2 regions of the Streptosporangium oxazolinicum genome follow, and region 1 is predicted to be linked to the other one. Evidence: predicted binding sites of a transcription regulator. Region 1 holds the regulator's gene; the other holds the start of a gene.

Region 1 (3,398 bases):
CGACCAGGCGCGGCGACGGCACGGGCACGTCGTGGCGGCGCAGCACCTCGACCCGGAGCGAGTCCTTGCCCGCCTCGGTCACCACGCACTCGGCGACGGAGCCCGCCCCGTCGGTCAGGTCGAGCCGCTCACCGGCCCGCAGCCGCCGTACGGCCGCCGCGTGGCGTCCCTCGGGACCGCCGAAGACGAACTCCGGCCTGGCCAGGTCGGCGGGGTCGGCCAGGAAGACCGGGACGGTCATGGGCCGTCGGGGCGGACCGTGCCGGGGTGCCTCGGCCGGGAGCCGGCCGGGACGGCGCGGCCCGGCAGGGGCCTGGCCCGGCCGGGGCGGCGCGACCGGTGAGGGGCCGGGTCAGCGGCCATTGAAGGCGTCCCGCAGGCGGGAGAAGAAGCTCTGCTGCCCGGGGGCGAACTTGCCCGGCGGGCGCTCCTCACCGCGGAGCCTGGCGAGCTCCTTCAGCAGCTGCTCCTGCTCCGTGTCGAGACGGGCGGGGGTCTCCACGTTCACGTGGATCAGCAGGTCGCCTCGGCCCGACTCGTTCAGGCGCTGCACGCCCCGCCCGTAGAGCGGGATCGTCTGCCCCGACTGCGTGCCGGGACGGATGTCGAGCTCCTCGGCGCCGTCGAGTGTCTCCATGGTCAGGATGGTGCCGAGCGCGGCCGCGGTCATCGGGATCTGCACGGTGCAGTGCAGGTCGTCGCCGCGCCTCTCGAAGATCTCGTGGGGACGCTCGACGATCTCCAGGAAGAGGTCTCCGGGCGGGCCTCCGCCCGGCCCGATCTCGCCCTCGCCGGCGAGCTGGATGTGGGTGCCGTCCTCGACCCCGGCGGGGATGCGGACCTTGATGGTCCGCCGGGTGCGGACCCGGCCGTCGCCGGAGCACTCCTGGCAGGGGTTGCGGATGATCGACCCGAAGCCGCCGCACTGGGGGCAGGGCCGGGAGGTCATGACCTGGCCGAGGAAGGACCGGGTGACCTGGGACACCTCGCCCCGGCCGTGACACATGTCGCAGGTGTCGGGGTGGGTGCCGGCCGCGGCGCCGGAGCCCGTGCAGACCTCGCAGACCACGGCGGTGTCGACGACCAGCTCGCGGGTGGTGCCGAAGCCCGACTCGCGCAGGTCGAGCTCGACCCTGATGGTGGCGTTGCGCCCTCGGCGGGCGCGGGAGCGGGGGCCTCGGCCGCCGCCGCCACCGGCCGCGCCGAAGAAGGCGTCCATGATGTCGCTGAACGGGAAGCCGGCGCCGAAGCCCCCGGCCCCCGCGCCACCGCCCGAGGCGAACGGGTCGGCACCCATGTCGTACATCTGCCGCTTGCCGGAGTCGGACAGGACCTCGTAGGCCTGCGTGATCTCCTTGAAGCGTTCCTGGGTCTCGGGGTCGGGGTTGACGTCGGGATGCAGCTCGCGCGCCAGGCGGCGGTACGCCTTCTTGATCTCCTCCGCACTGGCGTCGCGGCGCACCCCGAGAGTGCCGTAGTAGTCGCTCTTAGCCACTTTTCGTTGACCTCTTATGATGCAGCCAGGATCTGGCTGACGTAGCGTGCCACCGCGCGCACCGCGCCCATCGTGACCGGGTAGTCCATTCGCGTCGGACCCAGCACACCGAGCCGGGCCAGTTGCTTGTCCCCAGAACCGTATCCGGCGGCGACGATGGACGTGCCCTGGAGTCCGGTGTAGGGGTTCTCCGAGCCGATCCGCACGGTCAACGCGGAAAGGTCAGAGGTCTCACCGAGCAGTCGCATGAGCACGACCTGCTCTTCCAGGGCCTCCAGCACGTCGCGGAGCCCGACGGTGAAGTCGGCTCCCGCGAGGTTGGCGGCCCCGGCAAAAACGATCTTCTCATCATGCCTGTCCACCAGGGACTCGAGCAGTACGGAAAGGATAGTGGCCGCGAGCGGCCGGTCCTCCGTGGGCAGCCGCTCCGGCAGGTCGGCGATCTTGTCGGGAACGCTGGTGAGGCCGCACCCGTCGAGGGAGGCGTTGAGTATCGCGCGCAGGTGGGCCACGCGCTGCTCGTCGACGACGTCGGGCAGCTCGACCACGCGCTGCTCGACCCTGCCGGTGTTGGTGATCAGCACGAACATCAGCCGGCGCTCGCTCAGCGGCACCAGCTCGACGTGCCTGACCGTCGAGTGGGTCAGCATGGGGTACTGCACCACGGCGACCTGCCGGGTGAGCTGGGCGAGCAGCCGCACCGTCCGCATGACGACGTCGTCGATGTCCACCGCGCCCGCGAGGAAGCTCTCGATGGCCTTGCGTTCCGCGCTCGACAGGGGTTTCACCTGCGAGAGCCGGTCGACGAAGAGCCGGTAGCCCTTGTCGGTGGGCACCCGGCCGGCGCTGGTGTGGGGTTGGGCGATGTAGCCCTGCTCCTCCAGCACCGCCATGTCGTTGCGGATCGTCGCCGGGGACACCCCCAGGTTGTGCCGATCCGCGAGAGCCTTCGAACCCACCGGCTCGTTGGTGGACACGTAGTCCTCGACGATGGCGCGGAGCACGGCGAGCTTGCGGTCGTCGACCAACGTGGTCACCTCCCTGCCTGCGTTCAGAGGGAAACACGAGGCTTGGCACTCTGTGTTCCCGAGTGCCAAGTGTACGGCCCCCGTGCGGAAGGCGCGATAAGCAAGAGCTGCGGATGATGACGGCAAGCCGTTGTCAAGTCAACTGCTATCGCGATCCAAGCGGCACCCACCAGAATTTGGGCATGTCCCAAGATTTCGGTTCTTATCCGGGCGACGCCTCCCGCGGCCCCGGTCACGGCGGCCCCCAGCAGCCGTATGGCCAGCAGCAGTACGGCCAACAGCAATATGGCCAGCAGTACGGTCAGCAGCCCCCCTCGTACGGTTACGCGCCCCCCGGCTACGGCGCCCCGCAGGGATCGCCGCCCCCCAGCGGGAAGATCAAGCCTGGCATCGGGTGGATCGTCGGGGTCTGGCTGCTCGCCCTGGTCAGCATTATCGTCGGCATCGGCGGCTTCGCCGGTGGCCTCGTCGGCGCGGTGACCGACGCGGCCCCGACGAAGACGTTCGCCCCCGGCGAGACCGCGACGGTCGCGATCGACCCGGCGGACAAGCCGGCGATCTACGTCGCCACGGGCGGGCCCACCACGTTCGAGTGCACGCTGAAGGGCGGCACGGGCACGCCCCGCCTGCAGAAGCCCGACATCCAGCAGACCGTCGCGGGATCCGACGGCGTCACCTGGGAGATGGGCCTGCGGGTCGGCGTGGACCAGGCGGGCGACTACCAGGTCCAGTGCTCCGCCGAGCCCGCGGAGGGCACGACCTTCGGCGTGGGCAAGGAACTCGCCGCCGACTCGCTGGTGGGCGGGGTGGTCGCCCTGTTCGTGATCCCCGGCGTCGGGATCCTGCTCGCCATCGTCGTGACGATCGTCGTACTG
Region 2 (3,398 bases), on a different contig from region 1:
GGAGACGTGGATGAGCGCGGAGCCACCGCCGGAGACGATGCCCTCCTCGATCGCCGCACGCGTCGCCGAGATGGCGTCCTCCAGGCGGTGCTTCTTCTCCTTCAGCTCCACCTCGGTGGCCGCGCCGACCTTGAGCACGCAGACGCCGCCGGAGAGCTTGGCGAGACGCTCCTGGAGCTTCTCGCGGTCCCAGTCGGAGTCGGACTGCTCGATGGCGAGCTTGATCTCCTTGACGCGGTCGGCGATCGCCGCGGCCTCACCGGCACCGTCGACGACGGTGGTGGAGTCCTTGGTGATGACGACGCGCCGGGCGGTGCCCAGCACCTCCAGGCCGACGTGCTCCAGCTTGAGGCCGATCTCCTCGCTGACGACCTGGCCCCCGGTGAGGATGGCGATGTCCTGCAGCATGGCCTTACGGCGGTCACCGAAGCCCGGCGCCTTGACGGCGACGGAGGTGAAGGTGCCACGGATCTTGTTCGTGACGAGGACCGCGAGGGCCTCGCCCTCGACGTCCTCGGCGATGACCAGCAGGGCCTTCTTCGTCTGCGCGATCTTCTCGAGCAGCGGCAGGAAGTCCGCGACCGAGGCGATCTTGCCCTGGGTGATCAGGATGTAGGGGTCCTCCAGGATCGCCTCCATGCGCTCCTGGTCGGTCACCATGTAGGGGGACAGGTAGCCCTTGTCGAACTGGAGACCCTCGGTGAACTCCAGCTCCAGGCCCATGCTGTTGGACTCTTCGACGGTGATGACACCGTCCTTGCCCACCTTGTCGAACGCCTCGGCGATCAGCTCGCCGATCTTGGCGTCCTGCGCGGAGATCGTCGCGACGTTCGCGATCTCCTTCTTGTCCTCGACCGGGCGGGCCGACTCGATCAGCCGGTCGCTCACGGCCTTGGCCGCGATGTCGATGCCGCGCTTGAGGGAGAGCGGCTGCGCTCCGGCGGCCACGTTGCGCAGACCCTCGCGGACCATGGCCTGGGCCAGGACCGTCGCGGTGGTGGTGCCGTCACCGGCGACGTCGTTGGTCTTGGTCGCCACTTCCTTGGCCAGCTGGGCGCCCAGGTTCTCGTACGGCGTCTCCAGCTCGACCTCGCGGGCGATGGTGACGCCGTCGTTGGTGATGGTCGGCGCACCGAACTTCTTGTCGATGACGACATTGCGGCCGCGCGGGCCCAGCGTCACCTTGACCGCGTCCGCGAGAGCGTTCACGCCGCGCTCGAGAGCTCGGCGCGCGTCCTCCTCGAACGACAGGGTCTTCGGCATGACAATCCTCTCTATAAGTACGTCGGCGCATCAAAGCCCCGGGCGCTGCTGCGACCCGGGGCTCGATACGTCATCTTTGTGAAGCGAGAACTACTTCTCGATGATGGCGAGCACGTCACGGGCGGAGAGCACGAGATACTCCTCGCCGTTGTACTTCACCTCGGTGCCGCCGTACTTGCTGTAGAGGACCACGTCGCCCTCGCTGACGTCGAGCGGAATCCGCTTCTCGCCTTCCTCATCCCAGTTGCCGGGACCCACCGCGAGGACCTTGCCCTCCTGCGGCTTCTCCTTGGCGGTGTCCGGGATGACCAGACCGGAAGCGGTGGTCTGCTCGGCCTCAAGCGGCTGGACCACAATGCGGTCGCCGAGCGGCTTAACGGGAACCTTGGTGGCGGTCGTCACGTCGGACCTCCCCTTCAGATTTGAATGATCTAGAAGAGGCGACCAGCGGTCTGCCGTCGCGGGTGTCAGACCTGCCTCGTCGCATGTATTTGGCACTCTCACCGGGAGAGTGCCAATACGGAACAGTATGCAAGGTGGCCTTGACAGTCAACACGAAGCACCCCTTCTCCGCTTCACGCGAACGTCAAACCAGGTGGAAGCCCCTCGCGAAGCCCTACGGCCGAGGCGGTAGCGTCGGCCGGTGTGAATCTCGACGCATTCCGGGAGCTCCTGACCCCGCGCGGCCAGGAGGCCCTGGGCGCGGCGGCCGAGACCGCCGCCGACGACCCGGTGGCGGCGGTGACGAGGCTAAGGAAGATCTACGACGCGGACCTGACCTCCGCGGCGCTCACCCAGGCCACGCTCCGGCTGCGCGCGCGGGAGAAGTTCGGGGCCGACGCCGACCTCATGTACTTCACCCGGACCGGCCTGGAGCAGGCCACCCGCCGCGAGGTCGCCGACCACAGGGCGCGGCGCGTCCCCGCCGGGTCGCGGGTCGCCGACGTCTGCTGCGGCATCGGCGGCGACCTCCTCGCCCTGGCCAGGGCCGGGTGCTCCGTCGAGGCCGTCGACACCGACCCGCTCACCGCCGCGATCGCCCAGGCCAACGCGGACGCCCTGGGCCTCGGCGACCGCGTCTCGGTCCGCGCCGCCGACGCCTCCACGCTGGACCCGGCCGCCTTCGACGTCCTGTTCGCCGACCCCGCGCGCCGTACGGCGCGGGGCAGGACCTTCGACCCGATGGGCTACTCCCCGCCCTGGCCCGCCGTGCTGGAGATGGTGGCCCGAGCCGGGGTCGCCTGCCTGAAGGTCGCCCCCGGGATCCCGTACGAGTTCGTCCCCGAGGGCGCGGAGGCCGAGTGGGTCTCGTACAGGGGCGACGTCAAGGAGGCCGTGATCTGGTGCGGCACGCTGGCGGGCGAGACGGCGCGCAGGGCCACGATCCTGCCGTCCGGGGCCACGATGACGCCCGACCCCGCCCTCGGCGAGCCCGGCACCGGCCCCGTGGGCCGCTACATCTACGAGCCGGACGGCGCGGCGATCCGCGCCCACCTCGTCGCGGAGATCGCCGCGATGGTCGGCGGGCGCCTGCTCGACCCGCAGATCGCCTACATCACCGGCGACACCGCGACGCCGACACCGTGGGCGTCGCGGTACGAGGTCCACGAGACGCTGCCGTTCTCGCTCAAGCGGCTGCGGGCGGCGCTCCGCGAACGCGGCGCGGGCAATGTGACGATCAAGAAGCGCGGCTCCGCGGTGGACGTCGACCGCCTCAGGAAGGATCTCCGGCTTTCCGGCGGCGAATCCGCGGTGGTCATTCTCACCCGGATCGGCGACCGGCCGTTCGCCTTCGTGTGTAGTCCCGGCTAACCGGCGAATCAGCCCGGTCTGACCAGCCAAAATAGTCAATTCTTCCGCACAACCGACAATTCCTCTCTTTTAATCTCGCTGTCGGAAAACCTTGATCCAGGGGCTAAGGTTGCCGGGCGGGAGTTCTCTCTCGACTGCGGTTTCATCTCGTTCATCAGCGAATACCATCAAATCCAACCGCGCGGCTGAGCGTCGGCGAGCGAAGGAGCTCTCGTGGATCACTCCGACCACACCCTGCTCCAGGCGGGCAGCCAGACCGCCATCTCCGACCGGATGCGCGAGCTCCTCGCCCGCGCGGCACAGGACCACGTCTACGAGCAGCG

Evidence for each region. The regulator HrcA, encoded in region 1, represses chaperone genes, less so after heat shock. The targets are predictions, from matches to a motif close to TTGGCACTCTCNNNNNGAGAGTGCCAA.
Region 2: a site for HrcA is predicted at 1,755-1,781, ahead of groES (co-chaperone GroES). Genes of this name have one in related genera too.

The regions. Positions count from the first base shown of each region.
Region 1 is NZ_BAABAQ010000010.1:309,202-312,599, reverse strand. It holds gene ABD817_RS25930 (16S rRNA (uracil(1498)-N(3))-methyltransferase) at 1-241, opposite strand, end outside; gene dnaJ (molecular chaperone DnaJ) at 353-1,495, opposite strand; gene hrcA (heat-inducible transcriptional repressor HrcA) at 1,510-2,523, opposite strand; gene ABD817_RS25915 (hypothetical protein) at 2,706-3,398, shown strand, end outside.
Region 2 is NZ_BAABAQ010000001.1:105,717-109,114, forward strand. It holds gene groL (chaperonin GroEL) at 1-1,263, opposite strand, end outside; gene groES (co-chaperone GroES) at 1,354-1,665, opposite strand; gene ABD817_RS00445 (class I SAM-dependent methyltransferase) at 1,909-3,075, shown strand; gene ABD817_RS00450 (hypothetical protein) at 3,289-3,398, shown strand, end outside.